3 regions of the Fodinicurvata sp. EGI_FJ10296 genome follow, and region 1 is predicted to be linked to each of the others. Evidence: riboswitches for the same ligand, from Rfam matches in the RefSeq annotation. Region 1 holds a riboswitch; each other region holds the start of a gene.
What was found. A riboswitch is a leader RNA that binds a small molecule or an ion and turns the genes downstream of it on or off. The one in region 1 is predicted to bind cobalamin.
Positions count from the first base shown of each region.

Region 1 (5,642 bases):
GCGACGACTGAAATGCTGCAGGACGACTATCCCGATTGCTGGACGGGATTGGAGCGACGGTTCGACGGGACACCGTGACGATGGCCCGCCGGCCGGTACCCGATGGCAAATACGCCCTCAACAGGAGAGACGAGCGATGAAATTGGCCACACTGAAGGACGGTACCCGCGACGGGCGCCTTGTCGTCGTCTCCCGCGACATAACCCGGTACACCGAGGTGGCGCATATCGCACCGACCCTGCAGGCCGCGCTTGATGACTGGGCGTCGGTGTCGGTCCGGTTGGACGAAGTGGCCGCGACGCTGGCCGCCGGGACCGCACCGGCCCATCGCTTCCATGAACGTGAGGCCCATTCGCCCCTGCCGCGCGCCTATCAGTGGGCGGATGCGTCGGCTTACGTCAACCACGTCGAACTGGTGCGCAAGGCCCGGAATGCCGAGATGCCCGACAGCTTCTGGACCGATCCGTTGATGTATCAGGGCGGATCGGACAGCTTCCTCGCGCCGCGCGCGCCGATTGTCATGCCCGAGGATGAAAGTCTGGGCATCGATATGGAGGGGGAAGTTGCCGTCATTGTGGATGACGTCGCCATGGGCGCGAGCGAGGACGACGCCCGCAACGCGATCCGGCTGATCATGCTGGTCAACGACGTGTCGCTGAGGGCCCTCGTTCCCGGCGAGCTGGCCAAGGGTTTCGGCTTTTTCCAGTCCAAGCCGTCGTCGGCGTTCTCGCCGGTCGCCGTGACGCCCGATGAACTGGGCGATGCCTGGGACGGCGGCAAGGTCCATCTGCCGCTGCTCGTCAGCTATAACGGCGCCGCGTTCGGCCGGGCGAATGCCGGCGTCGACATGACCTTTGATTTTCCGCGCCTGATTGCCCATGCCGCGCGGACTCGCCCGCTGTCCGCCGGTACGATCATCGGCTCCGGGACGGTGTCGAACAAGGAAGGCGATGGGCCGGGCCGCCCGGTGGCTGACGGCGGGGCGGGGTATTCCTGCATCGCGGAAATCCGCATGATCGAGACCATCCGCGACGGCGCGCCAAAGACGCCGTTCATGCGCTTTGGCGACACCGTCCGCATCGAAATGAAGGACGACAACGGACGGTCGATCTTCGGGGCGATCGAACAGACGGTGGAGCCGTATCGCGAATAGCAAACAACAGGTGACCGATCGGGCCGGCTCGTAGCGGCTGATCGACGTTTTCGCCGCCGGGCCGCCGGGCACCGCCGATCGTGTGGACACGGATTCAACGGTCGTGATAGCGTCCGACCCGGATGGTCCGCGTCGACGGCAAACGCCGTAGGCGGGGCTAAGAGGGAACCCGGTTTGAAGCCGGGGCTGCCCCCGCAACTGTAAGCGGATAGACGGTATTCGCAGTCGGGTCATTCGACTCGACATGCCACTGGGCAATGCCCGGGAAGGCGGAATAATTGTCTCGGACCCGCGAGCCAGGAGACCTGCCATCCAATACCATGGCCGACAGGCTGGGACGGGGTGTGCCCGGAGGACCGTATGATGACTCCCTCTTCGCGTACTCCAGCAATGCTGTCGGCCGATTCAATCGTGAGGACCATTCCCTCGCATTCGTGGGAGACGATAATGAAGAAGACTTTCCTGGCCGCATCGCTGGCGGCATTCATGGCGGCTGGCGTGGCCATTGCCCATCACGGCGAAACGCCAGTTGAAGTCGGGGCGATGGCGGTCAGCCATTCCTGGACCCAGGAAACCTCGGCAACTGCCCATTCCATGTCCGTGTTCACCACCATCGACAATCATGGCGAGGAATCCGACCGCCTGATTTCGGCCGGCACCGACTTCGCGGATGCAGGTGTATTCCGGGCGCCGGTCCTGAGTGAGGACGGGGCGCTTCAGGTCGTCGATGTCCCCGCCGTGGAGATCGCCCCCGGCCAGACCCTGACGCTGGAGCCCGGCGGCGTCCACATCGTGCTGCCCGATGTCCAGCAGGCATTCCTTGAAGGCGATCACTTCCACATGGATCTGGAATTCGAGAAGGCCGGAAGCGTGAGGGTCGCGGTGGACGTCGATCACGGTCATGATGATGACGACGCCCGCGATCACGACCGCGCGTCCTGATCTAAAGCGACCGGTCGGAAAGGGACGGCGCGCGACCGAGGTATGACCCTGGCGCTATAGTGGCAGGGCGTCGTCTTCCTTCAGCGAGTCCAGCACGATCGAGGTCTTGACGTGCTGGACCGACTCGTGCGGCAGCAGAATGTCGTTCACGAATTCGGAAAGGCCCTTGAGGTCGGTCGTCACGACCTTGAGAAAGTAATCCATTTCGCCGGTCAGGGCGTGCGCTTCCAGAACCTGTGGCAATCCCCGCACCAGGTCCGCGAACCGGCGGGCGTTGTCGCGGTTGTGGGTCGCCAGCGTCACCGAGATGATATTGACGATGCCATAGCCGAGCTTCGCCCGGTCGAGCCGGGCGTGATAGCCGAGGATGAAGCCGTCGGCCTCCAGCCGCGAGCGCCGGCGCGAGCATTGCGACGGCGACAGATTGATCCGGTCCGACAACTCGTTATTGGTCAGGCGCCCATCGGCCTGCAGGCAGGCGAGCAATCGACGGTCGAAGTCATCGAGGGGCCTGGAGTCCGTCATCTTTGCCACCTTTTCTGCATGATCCGTGCACAGGATCGGCTATTCGCGGCCCCGTATGCAAACACATTGCGGCAGTGATGCGCAATAATGGCTCCCAATGCGCTAGAGCGCGCTCCCTCTACCTTCAGGAGATATGAGCCATGGGACCGTTTCCCCACGACGCCCCGCCGGCAAAGATCGACGATGAGAACCCCGCCGGCACCGACGGATTCGAATTCGTTGAATTCGCCCATCCCGATCCGGCGGCATTGGAAGCGCTGTTCGAGCGTATGGGCTATGTGCCCGTCGCCCGGCACAAGTCGAAGGCGGTCACAGTCTGGCGACAGGGTGATGTCAATTACATCGTCAACGCCGAACCCGGAAGCTTTGCGCACCGTTTCGTCGAAACGCACGGCCCGTGCGCCCCGTCAATGGCATGGCGCGTGGTCGACGCCGATCACGCCTTCCAGCATGCTGTATCCAAGGGTGCCGTTCCCTATGAAGGCGACGACAAGACGCTCGACGTGCCGGCGGTTGAGGGCATCGGCGGGTCGTTGCTGTATTTCGTCACGCGTCCCGAAGACGGCCAATCGCCGTATGAAGCGGAATTTGAATGGCTGGGCGAGCCCGACCCGCGCCCCGAAGGCGTCGGATTCTATTATCTCGACCATCTGACCCATAATGTTTTCCGTGGCAATATGGACAAATGGTGGGCATTCTATCGGGAGTTGTTCAATTTCCGCCAGATCCATTTCTTCGACATCGAAGGCAAGATGACCGGGCTGGTCAGCCGCGCGATCACGTCGCCCTGTGGCAAAATCCGCATTCCTTTGAACGAATCCCGCGACGACAAAAGCCAGATCGAGGAATATCTGAGGAAATACAATGGCGAAGGTATCCAGCATATCGCGGTTGGTACCGACAACATCTATGACGCGACCGACAAGCTTGCCGACAACGGGCTGAAATTCATGCCCGGCCCGCCGGAGACCTACTACGAGAAGTCACATGGCCGCGTCACCGGACATGACGAGCCGATCGACAGGATGAAAAAGCACGGCATTCTGATCGATGGTGAAGGCGTCATCGACGGCGGTATGACCAAGATCCTGCTGCAGATCTTTTCCAGAACCGTCATCGGCCCGATCTTCTTCGAGTTCATTCAGCGCAAGGGCGATGAAGGGTTCGGTGAAGGCAATTTCCGGGCCCTGTTCGAATCCATCGAGGAAGATCAGATTCGGCGCGGCGTATTCAAGGACGAGTCTGCTGCCTGACCCGGGTGCCTGACCCCGGTGCCTGACCCCGGTGCCTGACCCCGGTGCCTGACACGGGCCGGCCGGGAGCCGCAATGGTTCCCGGCCGGCGTCCTTTGCAGGGTTATTCGCGACCCTCGACCGTGACGCTGTGCAGGGTCCATTCGCCGCCGGCATTGATCAGCGAGAAGCCGTCGAACCCGCCGGAAAAGGCATTGTCCCTGGCGCGCAGAATGACGTTGCCATTTGCGGCGACCGTCATTGTGCCGTCGGGCTGGCGTTCCCAATCCAGCGTTACCGTCTGGTCGTTGGACAGTGATAGAGATGCACTGTCCAGGGCGACCTGATCGCCGCTCGTGATGCGCAGCAGCGTCAGCGGCTCGGCATTGTCCTCAAGATAGGCCAGCCGATAGCCCTGGCCGAGCTGGCTGCCGCGATACGGGCCGATATTGATCTGTCCGCCATTGAAGTCGCGTCCGGAAATTTCCGTTGTAATCCGGAAACTGTCGGGTATGGAGACAGCGGTTTGAGCGGCGGCCACACCGCCCTGAGACGGCAGGCGGATGCCGAGTTCGCGTTCAAGAACCGATCCCAGCAACTCAAGCCCGGCGCCTTCCAGTGTATCTGCGCGGGGCTGTGCCATACGGCTGGTCAATCCGCCGTTGCGCACGGAAAACTGACCGGTCGAGATCCGCCATCCGGGGTTCGAGGTATAATCGCCGTCATCGAAATCGTCGGACAGCAGGGTCACGAAATCGCCCGGACCGCTATCGCCGTTATCGTCCTCGGCGCTATCATCCTCATCATCATCATCATCATCGGGGGCTTCGCCCTGCAGTCGGGCGAGCAGTTCGGCCGAAACGCGGCCGGTGGGGTCCATACCGGCATCCGACTGGTAGGTTCTGATCGCCGTCCGGGTGGTCGGGCCAAGCACGCCATCGGCCGGGCCGGCATCGTATCCGCGGTCGTTCAGGGCCTGCTGAACGGTGGCGACATCCCTGGTCGTCAGATCGTCGCTGTCATCGCGATTGTCGTCTGCGCGCAGATCCTCAAGCAGTTCAGACGTGGCGCGGCCCGTCACAAGGTATCCCCGATCGCGTTCATAGTCCCGGATCGCGTCGCGCGTGGCCTGGTTCATTTCTCCCGAAACGGCGGGAATACGGTAATCGCGCTGGCGCAATTCCGATTGGATGGCGGCGATCATATCCGCCTCGTCGTCGTCGGTGCTGGTATCGTCCTCGGGTTCCTCTTCGGGCTCCTCGACGCTGCCGAACCGCTCCTCGACGCTTTCACTGATATGGTTCAGCAGCGATTGCGAGGGCTCGCCGGTAACCAGCAGTCCCTGGTCGTCCTGATAAGCCTCAATCGCGCTGCGTGTGCGCGATCCCATCAGGCCGTCCTCAGGACCGGCATCGTAACCGAGCCGGTTGAGCCGGGTCTGGATCGCCATAACGCCGCGCGATTGCGCGACCTGCACGGTGTCCGACTGACCCGAAGCGGGCTGCGTGCCCACGGAACTGCGATCCGCAGCGGCCCAGGCGGGTGGATTGGCGCGCTCGGAAGCCGCAAAGGCCGCCCCCGGCATCGCCGTGGTGGCCAATAGAACGGCGACGAGTGCTGTCGGATGCCGCTTGGGGATCATTGGCAAATTCCTCCTTATTATCGCAACTGTACAGGCATACAGATGACCATTGCCCGATCAGAATCAATAAGGAGGACTAGACGCCTGCAGAGTCGCGCGGCGTGATATCTTGGTGATTATATGAGCGCTTGTTTATATGGATTGAAGT
Region 1 is NZ_JBFCVL010000003.1:464,918-470,559, reverse strand. It holds gene hmgA (homogentisate 1,2-dioxygenase) at 1-78, shown strand, start outside; gene ABZ728_RS08365 (fumarylacetoacetate hydrolase family protein) at 137-1,153, shown strand; cobalamin riboswitch at 1,260-1,481, shown strand; gene ABZ728_RS08360 (copper chaperone PCu(A)C) at 1,601-2,095, shown strand; gene ABZ728_RS08355 (Lrp/AsnC family transcriptional regulator) at 2,150-2,620, opposite strand; gene hppD (4-hydroxyphenylpyruvate dioxygenase) at 2,761-3,873, shown strand; gene ABZ728_RS08345 (peptidoglycan-binding domain-containing protein) at 3,977-5,494, opposite strand.

Region 2 (5,642 bases), on a different contig from region 1:
GGCGCGCGAAACCAGATGACCGCCGGTCCGCCCGATCGTGTCTCGGGCCTTGTCCGCGAGCTTCCGCTCAACAAACGCGTTCAGGGTTTCGGTCCGGCGGATGACCGGACAGAAGGCCGGCGTTCCCAGCAGATTGTTGCGAACCCGATGCCGCCGCGAAAGCTCCCCCTCCGCTGTAAAGTATGACTCGGGATCAAGCAGATCGATGGCGGAAGCGGTCGGCGCATCAGGCAGGTTCAACCGACGGTCCAGCAGCCATTCGTAAAGGAACCAGATACAGCGCGATGACGCGCCCGTCGGCGCTGCGCGGACCATCTCCTCGACGACCGTCGGCGAGACCGCCTCAAACGCCCGCTTGAGGACGAGAAGGTCGAGCCCCTCATGACGAAGGGCGAAGACCAGATGATCGGCGAAATCGGTGCCGGGCCAATAGCGCTTGTCGAAGACCCGCCAACCGCCCTCTTCCCGTTGACTGCCCCGAATGTGCTTCTCGGAAACACAACTCGGCCGCCGCACAGGTGCGGCAAGCGACAGCCCGTGCACCAGCGCCGCCCAACCCGCAACACGCGCACCTGGCGGCATCGACGCGTCCTGAAAGCCTTGGTCGTTTGACAGATTAAGCTGCATGTCGAAATTCAATCACCAGTGTCGAAAATCGGCCCATTCGTGGCCAACCTGTCGAAAACTACTGTACCGGGATGCACGGTCGAATCCGAATAGATCTCGTCGAAGATCAGCCGAAATTCGACGCCGGTGTTGAAAATCGATAAACCATATCGCGGCCGCCGGACAGATCGAATTTTTTAACATACTGATGCTTGCCATCGGGCAATATGACGGTCAACGCCTGGACAAGACTCAATCAGCGAGCGGCCGTCAAATATAATCGCGTCTAAACAGTGAAAACTGAATTTTTTGCATAAGGACCGATTTTTATAATATTGAATTAGTTATAAAACTATTCATTAAAAAAGAGCTTCTAATGATTTACCAATATTGACTATTACATCGTATATGTTCTATTTGTTATATCGATATGCTAATCAACGTCTGGAGATTTTTATGAGCTTTCCAACCATGAGAGATGAACATGATTGGTCTTCCTATATATTAATACTTAATAGCGCAGGAACTTTATCAATATTTAACATAATGTCGCATAATAGTCCTGATTTCGAAATATTTTTATCATACAATTTATCGCTTATTTATTTTCTATTAGGCATGATGACAATAATTACTATCTTCGTAGTGGAACTCGGCATCAAAAATCATTTGGAAAATTACAAATACGGATTTTTAAGTAAACTAATTAATAATAACCGGCATAAAGATACAATTATTTCATGGGGGAAAAATTTTAAAATTATAATCAGATCGTCTTGTCTTTTACTTTTTGCACTAGGTTCTATTCAAGCCTATGGAACGCTAGTATTTTCTCATGAGTGTATCTACGAAGATACGCTACCTTCGTTTTTGGATAATTTTCTTTTTAATCTTCCGGTTAAGGATTTATCCCAAGCACAAAATTCGTGGTGTTAGATGCTAACAGTGCAATGAGATCATCGGAATAGTAAAAACTTTCTCCCCCTCGCGACTCAGGGTCGAAATCCCAGACCAAATCCGTAAGGCGACCCCGATGGCGGGCGAGCATCTTTCCATTCTTGCGCACCTCTTTGCGAATGCGCTTCGCCGCTTCGGCGATTTGCCGTTGCGGAGGCGATGACACATCGCCCTTATAACCTGAATACCGGTCAGCTAACGCCTTTGCGGCGAGAATACGACGATCCAGCCCGTCGATGACACCCGGAATGGCGTCATGGGTGAGGTAGACCAACACGTCCCTATCGTTGGCCTGCCCCGCTGTTTCCAGCATCTCGCGAATCGACATGATCGCCAGCTTCAGCCGATGATCGACGCTGATAACCTGTTTGCGATACTGATCCAACGCGGCTTCGAAATTCTGCGCAGACTGCCGATATCGACCGAGAATCGCGACTGCGTCGTCGGTGGATGGCACTACCGCCAAGGGGCGTGTAGCCTCCTCCTTTATCGCCGTCGGCACAAAGCCCATCGGATTGACCTTCCTGATGCCCATTCAAATGACGACAAATCACCCTCGCTCCCCAAATATATATCTCATCAACGGAATACTTTCATCCCTGTTGCCTGGCCGATATTGCCCGGCCCACGCCTGAGCGGCGGCAGGAGCAGATCGCTGCTCAGGCCGATGCCGACCTGCAAAAATTGCAGGACCCAATGCTGGCCGACCTGAACGACGAATGAGGCAGGGGTGACCTCCGCAATGCACAGCTTCTCGGGCTTAGTCTGAGTCTGACTACGTGTTCCACAATTTATTGGCGAATAATACCCCGGCTTGGTAGCATTTTTGGCGGAACCGCAGCATGCGGTTCCGGGGTTTGAAAGCCCCTACTCCATAGGTTGGCGCCGCCTGTCTGGCGCCCTGAACCCTGGCCGTGGAACGGTTGACAGGCAATGGGGATCGTGTACCCACACTGATCTTGCTTGTGCTTTGTCATGTCTCCGGTCGGGGGGCCGTCTGCGTATGTCCAGGCGCCCCGGTAACGGGCGCTAAAGGCAGGCGGAGCCGCCTTGGAGTCGGCCTTTCAACCCCCCGACCATTATTGCTGCCTGCCGTCCCCTCGCCCCATGGCGTCGGAACGGCGGGCAGTCATCGAGAACGGGGGCACGAATGCCAGCACCACACCTGACGACGACACCGGCCGATTTCCTTCTTGCGCCCGAGAGCCCATGGCGCGGCACGCCGGTCGAACGCGAAATCCGCCGCGCCGTCGCCTATAACATGATCCGCTGTCGCCAGAAGCGTGGCTGGTCGATGCGCAAGATCTCCATCTGGCTGAATTCAACGCCGGAGCGCGTCGCCGCCCTCGAACTGGGGCACGAGACCGCGTCCGCCGCCGAATTGTTCTGTCTGGCCGGATTGTTCGATGTGACGCTGGAACGCATGGTCATGCCGACCGCCAGCCCGCCAGCCCCATCGGCCGAATTTCTCGCCGCCCCCAACCCGGTCCCCGACCCGGAGCATGAGGAACTGATCTTCGACGACCCCACCCTGCCCGATCTTCGGCAGCTTCTCGAAAGCAGGGGGCGATAGCCAAAGCGGGCGTCGTTCAATTCCGACTGAATCACCTCAAGCCAGCCCTGCACCACCGGGCTTTCCCTTGCAAATGACGGCCGTCCCTGCAAGGATCGGGCATCAGGATGGTGCCTGGCCCGAGCGACCGACGGGCCGGGAGAATAGGGAATGCGGTGCGGAGCATGATGGCTCCAATGCCGCGGCTGCCCCCGCAACTGTGGTCGGGAAGCCTCACCCCGCGGAACCACTGGCCATTGGCCGGGAAGGTCGGGGGAAAGGCGATGATCCGAGAGCCAGGAGACCTGCCATCCACCCCCATTTTGTCCGACCGTCGGGTGTGGCGGTGGAAGGATGTGACAATGATGGCGTCTCCGGCGTTTCGTTCCGGTGTCAATTCCGATCAGGCTTTTCGCGGCGCTCCGGCCTCGCGACGGGGATGGTGTCCGTCTGCTCATCGGCCGATGGAGTCGGCCGATGGCTGGCTGACCCGCGTGCGTCCGACCGCCGGTATCCTCAGCGCCGATCAGGCATTTTGGCTGGCCGATCAGGCCGCAAACGCCGGCAGTGGCGCGATGGATCTGACGCGCCGCGCCAATTTGCAAATCCGCGGTCTGGATCCGGCGGCCGCCGCTGATTTCGCCGACAGTCTGGTCGCCATGGGTCTGGCCGCGTCGTCACCGGCGGCCGAAGCCCGGCGCGTCGTTCTGGCCGCCGCACCCAGCGATCGCGACCCTGCGGCCGAAGCGGCGGTCCGCGCCCTCGCCACCGCGCTGGATGACGGGCTGCGCGCCCTGCCCGACACCCCGGCCCCCGACTTCAAGACACTGCCGGAGAAAGCCCTGATCGTCGTCAATGGCGGTGGCCGATTCGCCTTTTGCGAGCATTCCGCCGATCTGCGTCTGGACCCCGCCGGCACCGGCTGTCAGCGGCAATGGCGCTTGTCGGTCAACGGAACCCGCTCGACCGCGACGCCGGTCGCCATGCTTCCAGCCGATGACCACATCGCAGCCCGGGCGGCGCTGGACGTTCTGAGCCGCGCCCTGACCGCCATGCCCGCCGATAGCGGACGGGCCGGACTGCGCGCCGCCCTCGCGGCGCTGGCCGACGACATGCCCGCTTCCGCACTACCCCCCGGCTCAACCTTACCGTGTTCACAAATTGGTATCGATTGCAGGAAAAATGATCTCCACACCCTGATCGTCCCGGGCGGAGCGCGGCCACGAAGTGACGCGCTGCAGACCCGGGACCTCGCGCAGCAACTCTCGGGCTTGACACACGAACCGGGTACATCCGGATCGGGGTCCCCGATCGGTGTCGGGGACGATCAGGGTGGGGGCGTGGATGCGCGAAAGGTCCGTGAATCTCGTAGCGGCTCAACCGGAGGCCCAACCATCGTTCCAACCATCGGCCCCTTGGCCGACATCGGCCTGGGCGTCGGCTTTGCCTTCGGTGCGTTGGACAGCGACATGCTGCGCGCGCTCGCCACCCTGGCGCGAGACTGCGGCGACGGCACGCTGGCCCTTCTGGCCAATCGAACGGTCGTGCTGCCCGGAGCGCCAGCGGCGTTTGAGCATCACCGGGCCTTGCGGGCATTGGCCGACGCTGGCGCCATCACGGCCCCGGACGACCCACGCCTTGGCCTGTACGCCTGTCGGGGCCGCAATGGCTGCCCCAAAGGCACGACCGATACCCGCGCCGATGCCCTGGCGCTGGCCGGGCCGCTGTCCGGCTATCTGAGCGCTGGAGGCCGGGTCCATGTTTCCGGCTGCGACAAGGCCTGCGCCAGACCGGCAGCAACCGCCGGCATCACGCTGACCGCCGCCGACGGCGCCTATCACGTCTCCGGACCCGACGCCCACCGTCTTGAACACCGAACCCTGCCCAGCAAAACCAACATCAACGGGGCCTGACGCCAACCCATGCAACCGACCCTGACCTTCGATTACGAGAAGGACGGCGCGGCGATCTATCGGCAATCCTTTGCCACGATCCGCGCCGAAGCCGATCTTTCCGCCCTGCCCGACGACATCAAGCCGGTCGCCGTGCGCATCATTCATGGCTGCGGCATGGTGGAGGTCGCCCGGCACATCCGCCACTCTGCCCGGCTTGGCGCGGCGGCCCGCGCGGCGCTGCGCGGTGGTGCGCCGATCCTGTGCGACAGCCAGATGGTCGCCCACGGCGTCACCCATTCCCGCCTTCCGGCAAGGAACGACGTGATCTGCACCCTGCATGATCCGGGCGTGCCGGAACTGGCGCAGCAACTGGGCACGACCCGGACAGCGGCGGCGATGGATCTGTGGGGCGAGCGTCTGGGCGGCGCGGTCGTGGCGATCGGCAACGCGCCGACGGCGCTGTTCCGGCTGATGGAGATGATCGCCGCCGGCGCGCCAAAGCCCGCCGCGATCCTGGGACTGCCCGTCGGCTTCGTCGGCGCGGCGGAGAGCAAGGACGCCCTGATCGCGCATCATCGCGACCTCGGCGTGGAATATCTGACAGTAACCGGTCGGCAGGGCGGCAGCGCCAT
Region 2 is NZ_JBFCVL010000007.1:22,872-28,513, forward strand. It holds gene ABZ728_RS15955 (Fic family protein) at 1-582, opposite strand, end outside; gene ABZ728_RS15960 (hypothetical protein) at 1,505-2,074, opposite strand; gene ABZ728_RS15965 (hypothetical protein) at 2,714-3,136, shown strand; cobalamin riboswitch at 3,228-3,443, shown strand; gene ABZ728_RS15970 (hypothetical protein) at 3,478-5,028, shown strand; gene ABZ728_RS15975 (precorrin-8X methylmutase) at 5,038-5,642, shown strand, end outside.
Region 2: another riboswitch for cobalamin. It lies ahead of ABZ728_RS15970 (hypothetical protein); the one in region 1 lies ahead of ABZ728_RS08360 (copper chaperone PCu(A)C).

Region 3 (5,642 bases), on a different contig from region 1:
TCGGCCAGGTCAGGGCCAGATCGGCGGCCAGTGCGCCGGTTAGCGACTCCCGGCCATCGCGGCCCGGCATGCGGGCGAGCGCCAGGATCAGCGAGGTCCGCGCCTCACCCGTCGGGGGCAGGCCTAGCGTATGCAGTCCGTCGCGGATCTGCAGTTCCTTCAGATCGCACAGATGGGCGTCGATCTTGCCCAGCATGGTGTCGTCATCGTCCGACGGCGTGATGCCGCATTCGTGATCCAGCCCGTTGGCCCGGACGACATCGAGGATATCGCGGCGCAGGATCTCCAGTCGGCGCTGGTCGAGCCCGGCGGCGTCGTAATACTCGTCGACCAGCCGTTCCAGATCGCGAACCGGGCCATAGTTGTCGGCGCGGGTCAGCGGCGGCGTCAGATGGTCCAGGATCACCGCGCCCAGACGGCGCTTGGCCTGCGTGCCTTCGCCCGGGTCGTTGACGATGAACGGATAAAGCGTCGGCATCGGCCCGCCCAGCGCGTCCGGCCAGCAGGTGTCGGACATCGCCAGCGCCTTGCCGGGCAGCCATTCCAGCGTGCCGTGCTTGCCCATCTGAACGATGGCCTGAACGGCAGCGCGGTGGCGCAGCCACAGATAGAACGCGATATAGGCGTGCGGCGGCACCAGATCGGGGCTGTGATAGTCTTCCGATACGTCGACCTGATGGTTGCGTTTGGGTTGAAGTCCGACCCAGACCTGGCCGCAGCGCCGGGCGTTGATCGGGAATCCGCCGCGCTCGGCATCGAAGTTCGGATCGGATTCCGGCAGGCCCCAGCGGTCCTCGACCGCCGCCTTCATGCCGTCGGGCAGGGCGGCCAACAGCGCGGTATGGATCGCCACCGGCAGGAACGCCTCACCGTCCGTCAATCCGGCCGCGCCGGTTTCCAGATCGGCCATCATGGCGCCGCCGTCGGGCCAGGGCGTTTCGGCCTCGTAACCGGCCGACTTCAGCGCCGACAGCACCGCCAGGGTGCTTTCCGGCGTGTCGAGGCCGACGGCGTTGGCCACCCGGCCCGGACGGCCCGGATAATTGGCCATGACGATCGCCAGCGTGCGGTCATGCCGGGGTGTGCGGCCGAGGCGCGTCCAGGCCAGAGCCATATCGGCGGCGCGGTCGATCCGGTCGGGAACGACCTGAAAGCGGGTCAGCATGGTCTGAGTCAGCGGGTCCTGGGTGCTGCGGTCCTTGAACGCCACCGCCGGGCCGACGATGCGGCCGTCAACCTCGGGCAGGGCCACCCACATGGCGAGATCCTTGGGCGACAGCCCCCGGTCGTTTTCGCGCCAGTCGGCTTCACCCGCCGCCGCCAGCGCGACCTGGATGACCGGGCGCTTGCCGTCGTCCAGAATGCCCGGTGTCCAGTCGGCCCCGGCATCGCCGCCCGCGAAACTTGTGGCGTTGATCACCACATCGGGCGGGTTGGCGTCGAAGGCGGCTTGCAGCACCTTCTTCGACTTCGGGTCCTTCAGGCTGGACACGAAAAAGGCCATGGGCCGCAATCCGCGTTCGGCCAGCGAGGCGGCAAGCGCGTCGATCGGCTCGGTCGTGCCGGCCTGAACCAGCGCCCGATAGAATGTCAGCGCCACGCGCGGCGCGTCGTCTGGCAGATCGGCGGTTACGGAGTCGGCGATCGGGTGCGGACCGGCCGGCGCCAGAGGGGCGGCGTCCTGCCAGTCATCACTGCCGCTCAACCGCGCCTGGGCAAAGGACAACATGCGCCGGGCGTTGTCGATGCCGCCTTCGCGGAAATAGTCCCAGATCCGCCGGGCGTCGTCCTTTGGCACGGTGCACAGGGCATCAAGCTCGGGGTCCTCGGACACCGTGCCCGGCACCACGGCCAGCGGAATGCCGGCATCACGGCAGACGGCGTTCAACTGCTCGATCCCATAGCGCCAATACGGCACCCCGCCCAGCAGCCGCACGATCACATAGCGCGATTCAGCGATCACGCGGTCGAGATACATGTCGACCGACATGTTGTGGCCGAGCGCCATGTAATTCGCCAGCCGCACCGATGGGGCGGCGTCCGCCGCGCCCTCGGCCAGTTCGGCGCAGGCGCGCGCGATGCAGGTGATCTCGGTATCGGCCGAGGTGATGACGACGATGTCGCCGGGATCCTGGCCCAGATCGACCGGGTCGGATCCATCGGAAACAGCGCCGGCCGCCGCGTTCAGAAGATGCATGGCAGAGGGTTATCCGTCGATGGCGCGGTGGAGGGCGGAACGCAGGCCATCGGCGCCGCCGACGGCATTGCCGATGAAAACGAGGCGGGTGGTGCGGGATTCGTCGTCGCGCCAGTCGCGGTCGTAGTGGCTCTGGACCCGGCTGCCCACGCCCTGGATGATCAACCGCATATCCTTGTCTTCGACGGCGGCGATGCCCTTGACCCGATAGACATCGCAGCTTTCCATCGCGGCCTTGACTGCGCGCGCCAGCGTGTCTGGGTCGGCGACGGCGGGCAGGTCGATGACATGAGACAGGAAATCGACGTGCTCGTGGTCGTCTTCGTGGTGGTCGTCATCATGATGGTCGTCTTCATGACCGTTCATGATGCGGTCGGGATCGAGGCCGAGACCCAGCAGCGCGTCGGCGGTCAGCACATGCCGGCCGCTTTCCAGCACCGTCTTGCCGGCGCCGTGGCCGCTGCCAGCGCGTTCGCGGGCGGCTTTGAGGCCGGCCTCGTCCAGCATGTCGGTCTTGGTCAGGACCAGCAGATCGGCGGCTTCGATCTGATGGGCGAGCAGATCTTCCAGCGCCGTCTCGTGATCGAGCATCGGATCGGCGGTGCGCTGGGCATCGACCGCCGAGGTATTCGACACGACACCGCCCGTCGACAGCGCCAGCCCGTCGAGCACCGCGATCACGCCGTCCAACTGCGCCCGGTTGCGGATCTCCGGCCAGCGGAAAGCCCGCACCAGCGGCTGCGGCAGCGCCAGGCCCGAGGTCTCGATGATGATGTGATCCGGGCGATCCTCGCGGTTGAGGATCTTGGTCATGGTCGGGACGAAATCCTCGCCGACCGTGCAGCAGATGCAGCCATTGGCCAGTTCGACGATGTCGTCGTCCTTGCAGTCCTCCAGACCGCAGCCTTTCAGGATCTCGCCGTCGATCGGCAGATCGCCGAACTCGTTGATGATCAGCGCGATGCGCCGGCCGTTGACCGATGTCAGCAGATCCCGGATCAGCGTCGTCTTGCCGGCACCCAGGAATCCGGTGATGACCGTGGTCGATATTTTCATGGCAGTTGGTTCCGTCAGGCTGATTTCAGGGAAAGGGGAAGACCGGCGGCGATAAAGGTGACCGTGTCGGCCACCGACGCAACGGCCTGATTGAGAATGCCGGCCTCGTCGCGAAACCGGCGGCCCAGAGGCGTTTCCGGCACGAGACCGAGACCGACCTCGTTGGCGACGAGGATGACGCTTGTGCCGTTTTCCGCCGCCGTTGCCAAAGTGGACAGCAGATCCGCGCGCGCCGTGTCGACCGGCCGGTCCGCCAGAATGACATTGGTCAGCCACAGCGTCAGGCAATCGACCAGAACGACCGCGTTCGACTGGGCGGCCACGGCGGCGGGAAGGTCGAGTGGGGCATCGATCGTCGCCCATTCCGGGCCGCGCCGGGAGCGATGGTCGTCGATGCGGGCGCGCATCTCGTCGTCGAACGCCTGGGCGGTGGCGATATAGACCGGCGGCACCGATCCGGCGGCGGCCAGATCGAGGCACAGGCGTTCACCATGGCGGCTTTTGCCCGACCGCGCACCGCCGAGGATCAGCGCCGTCGTTTGCCGCCATGGCTTGCCGTCAATATTGGGGTCCGGATTCGGGTTCATGCCGCGCCGCCTCGATCGCAATTAATCCGGACGGGCGTGCTGAGGGCGCCGGAACGCATGGCGCCGGATGTCGGCACCACGAATGGCCGACAGGCGAATGCCGTTCCGATGACCCCGCCGATACACCCCGCCCGGCCGGTCTCGTCTGTCGTGGCTGCGGCAGGTCTCCTGGCTCGCGATCGATAGCCCTTGGCCGTCCTTCCCGGCAAGAATGCCAGTGGACCTGCATGGCCGCGGCGATCGCTGACAGTTGCGGGGGCAGCCATGGACGCGATCCCCGGATTGGGTCGACCGTTCCATGTTCCCTTTTCATCCGGGGGCCGAACTCATGACCCACGGAACCGGCAGCACGTTCGGCCGCTACCCTATGCGCAAATTGCGTCGCGTCAAACCCCTAATGCGCCCCTGAAGCGCGCGGCCGTGCCATCGCTATGCTGGTGTGACGGCTTCGGCATCGGTCCATTCGTCGCCGAATACCTCGGGACGGTCGAAGGCTTGCAACTGCTCGTAATGCCAGTCGATGTCATCCCGATAAAAATGCGCGGCAATGCCCCGAGCCAGACGGGCGGCGCCGTCGCTTACGGCGGGGATATCGCCGCTGACCTTGCCGTGGGTCAGGGTCGAGGCATAGTTGAAGCAGTGAATGTCGCGCAGTTCCGGTGTCCGGCCCGCGTCCTTTTCCAGGAACTCGAACGCCGGTCCCAGATAGGGATAGCCGGCCAGATCGGACTGCTCCTCGCCGCGCTCGACATAGACATCGCGCCAAAGCTTGATGTTGCCGGACTGCGCCGACAGTTCCGGTCGCCGGTCGAGATCGATCGCGAATCCGGTACCGGCGATGATGAAATCGGCCGTCCACTGCCGATGCGGTGTCGTCACGCGGACCCGGCCGCCGTCGACGGGTTCGGCCGACAGGATCGGGCTGGCCAGATGGATATGGGCATGAGGGTGGCGGGTGACCCGCAATACGCTGGAACGCGGCGGCGGTACCTGCGATCGGTCGGCATAAGAAAGTATGCGCCAGCGCCAGGACTCCGGCAGATGCGGAAAGCTGTGCACCAGTCCGGGGCTGGAGATGCCGGTCAGTTTGTTGATGCGCGGGACGTCGGGTCGACGCACGAAAATCCGGACTTCGCCGGCGCCTGCCTCCAGCGCGCTGGCGGCATTGTCCACCGACGAGGCGCCGATGCCGATGACGGCGACCTTCTTCGACTTCAGGGCCTCGAAGTCGATGTCGTGGGCCGAATGGGCCCAGAGATGCGACGGCAAATCCTGGATGAACGGCGGCACATAGGGTCCGCCCAGACCGTCGCGCCCGGTCGCCATCACCAGTTTGCGGGTCAGGATCGTCGTCGCGGTGCCGTTGTCGGTGACCGCGAGCCGGATACGCCCCTGTTGGTCGCGTTCGATCCCGTCGACGGCGACGCCGTTACGGACCGGCAGGTCGAGCGCGCGGCGATACCAGCGCAGATAGTCCATCCACATCGGCCGGGGAATCTTCTCCAGTGCCTCCCAGGCCTCGGGACCGAACTGCGCTTCGTACCACGCCCGAAAGGTCAGCGACGGGATGCCCAGTGCCGGGCCGACCAGTTGCTTGGGCGAGCGCAGCGTCTGCATGCGGGCATAGGTAACCCATGGGCCTTCCTGACCTTCCGGCGCGCGGTCGAGCAGGACGATGTTGCGGATGCCCGCGCATTGCAGGGCGAATGCCGCCGCCAGCCCCGTCATTCCGGCGCCGACGATGACGACGTCGGCAATACGCTCACCCCGATCGTCGAATGTCGGGCGAACCCAGTCCGGCG
Region 3 is NZ_JBFCVL010000006.1:4,055-9,696, forward strand. It holds gene cobN (cobaltochelatase subunit CobN) at 1-2,197, opposite strand, end outside; gene cobW (cobalamin biosynthesis protein CobW) at 2,207-3,253, opposite strand; gene cobU (bifunctional adenosylcobinamide kinase/adenosylcobinamide-phosphate guanylyltransferase) at 3,268-3,840, opposite strand; cobalamin riboswitch at 3,981-4,180, opposite strand; gene ABZ728_RS13830 (NAD(P)/FAD-dependent oxidoreductase) at 4,270-5,642, opposite strand, start outside.
Region 3: another riboswitch for cobalamin. It lies ahead of cobU (bifunctional adenosylcobinamide kinase/adenosylcobinamide-phosphate guanylyltransferase); the one in region 1 lies ahead of ABZ728_RS08360 (copper chaperone PCu(A)C).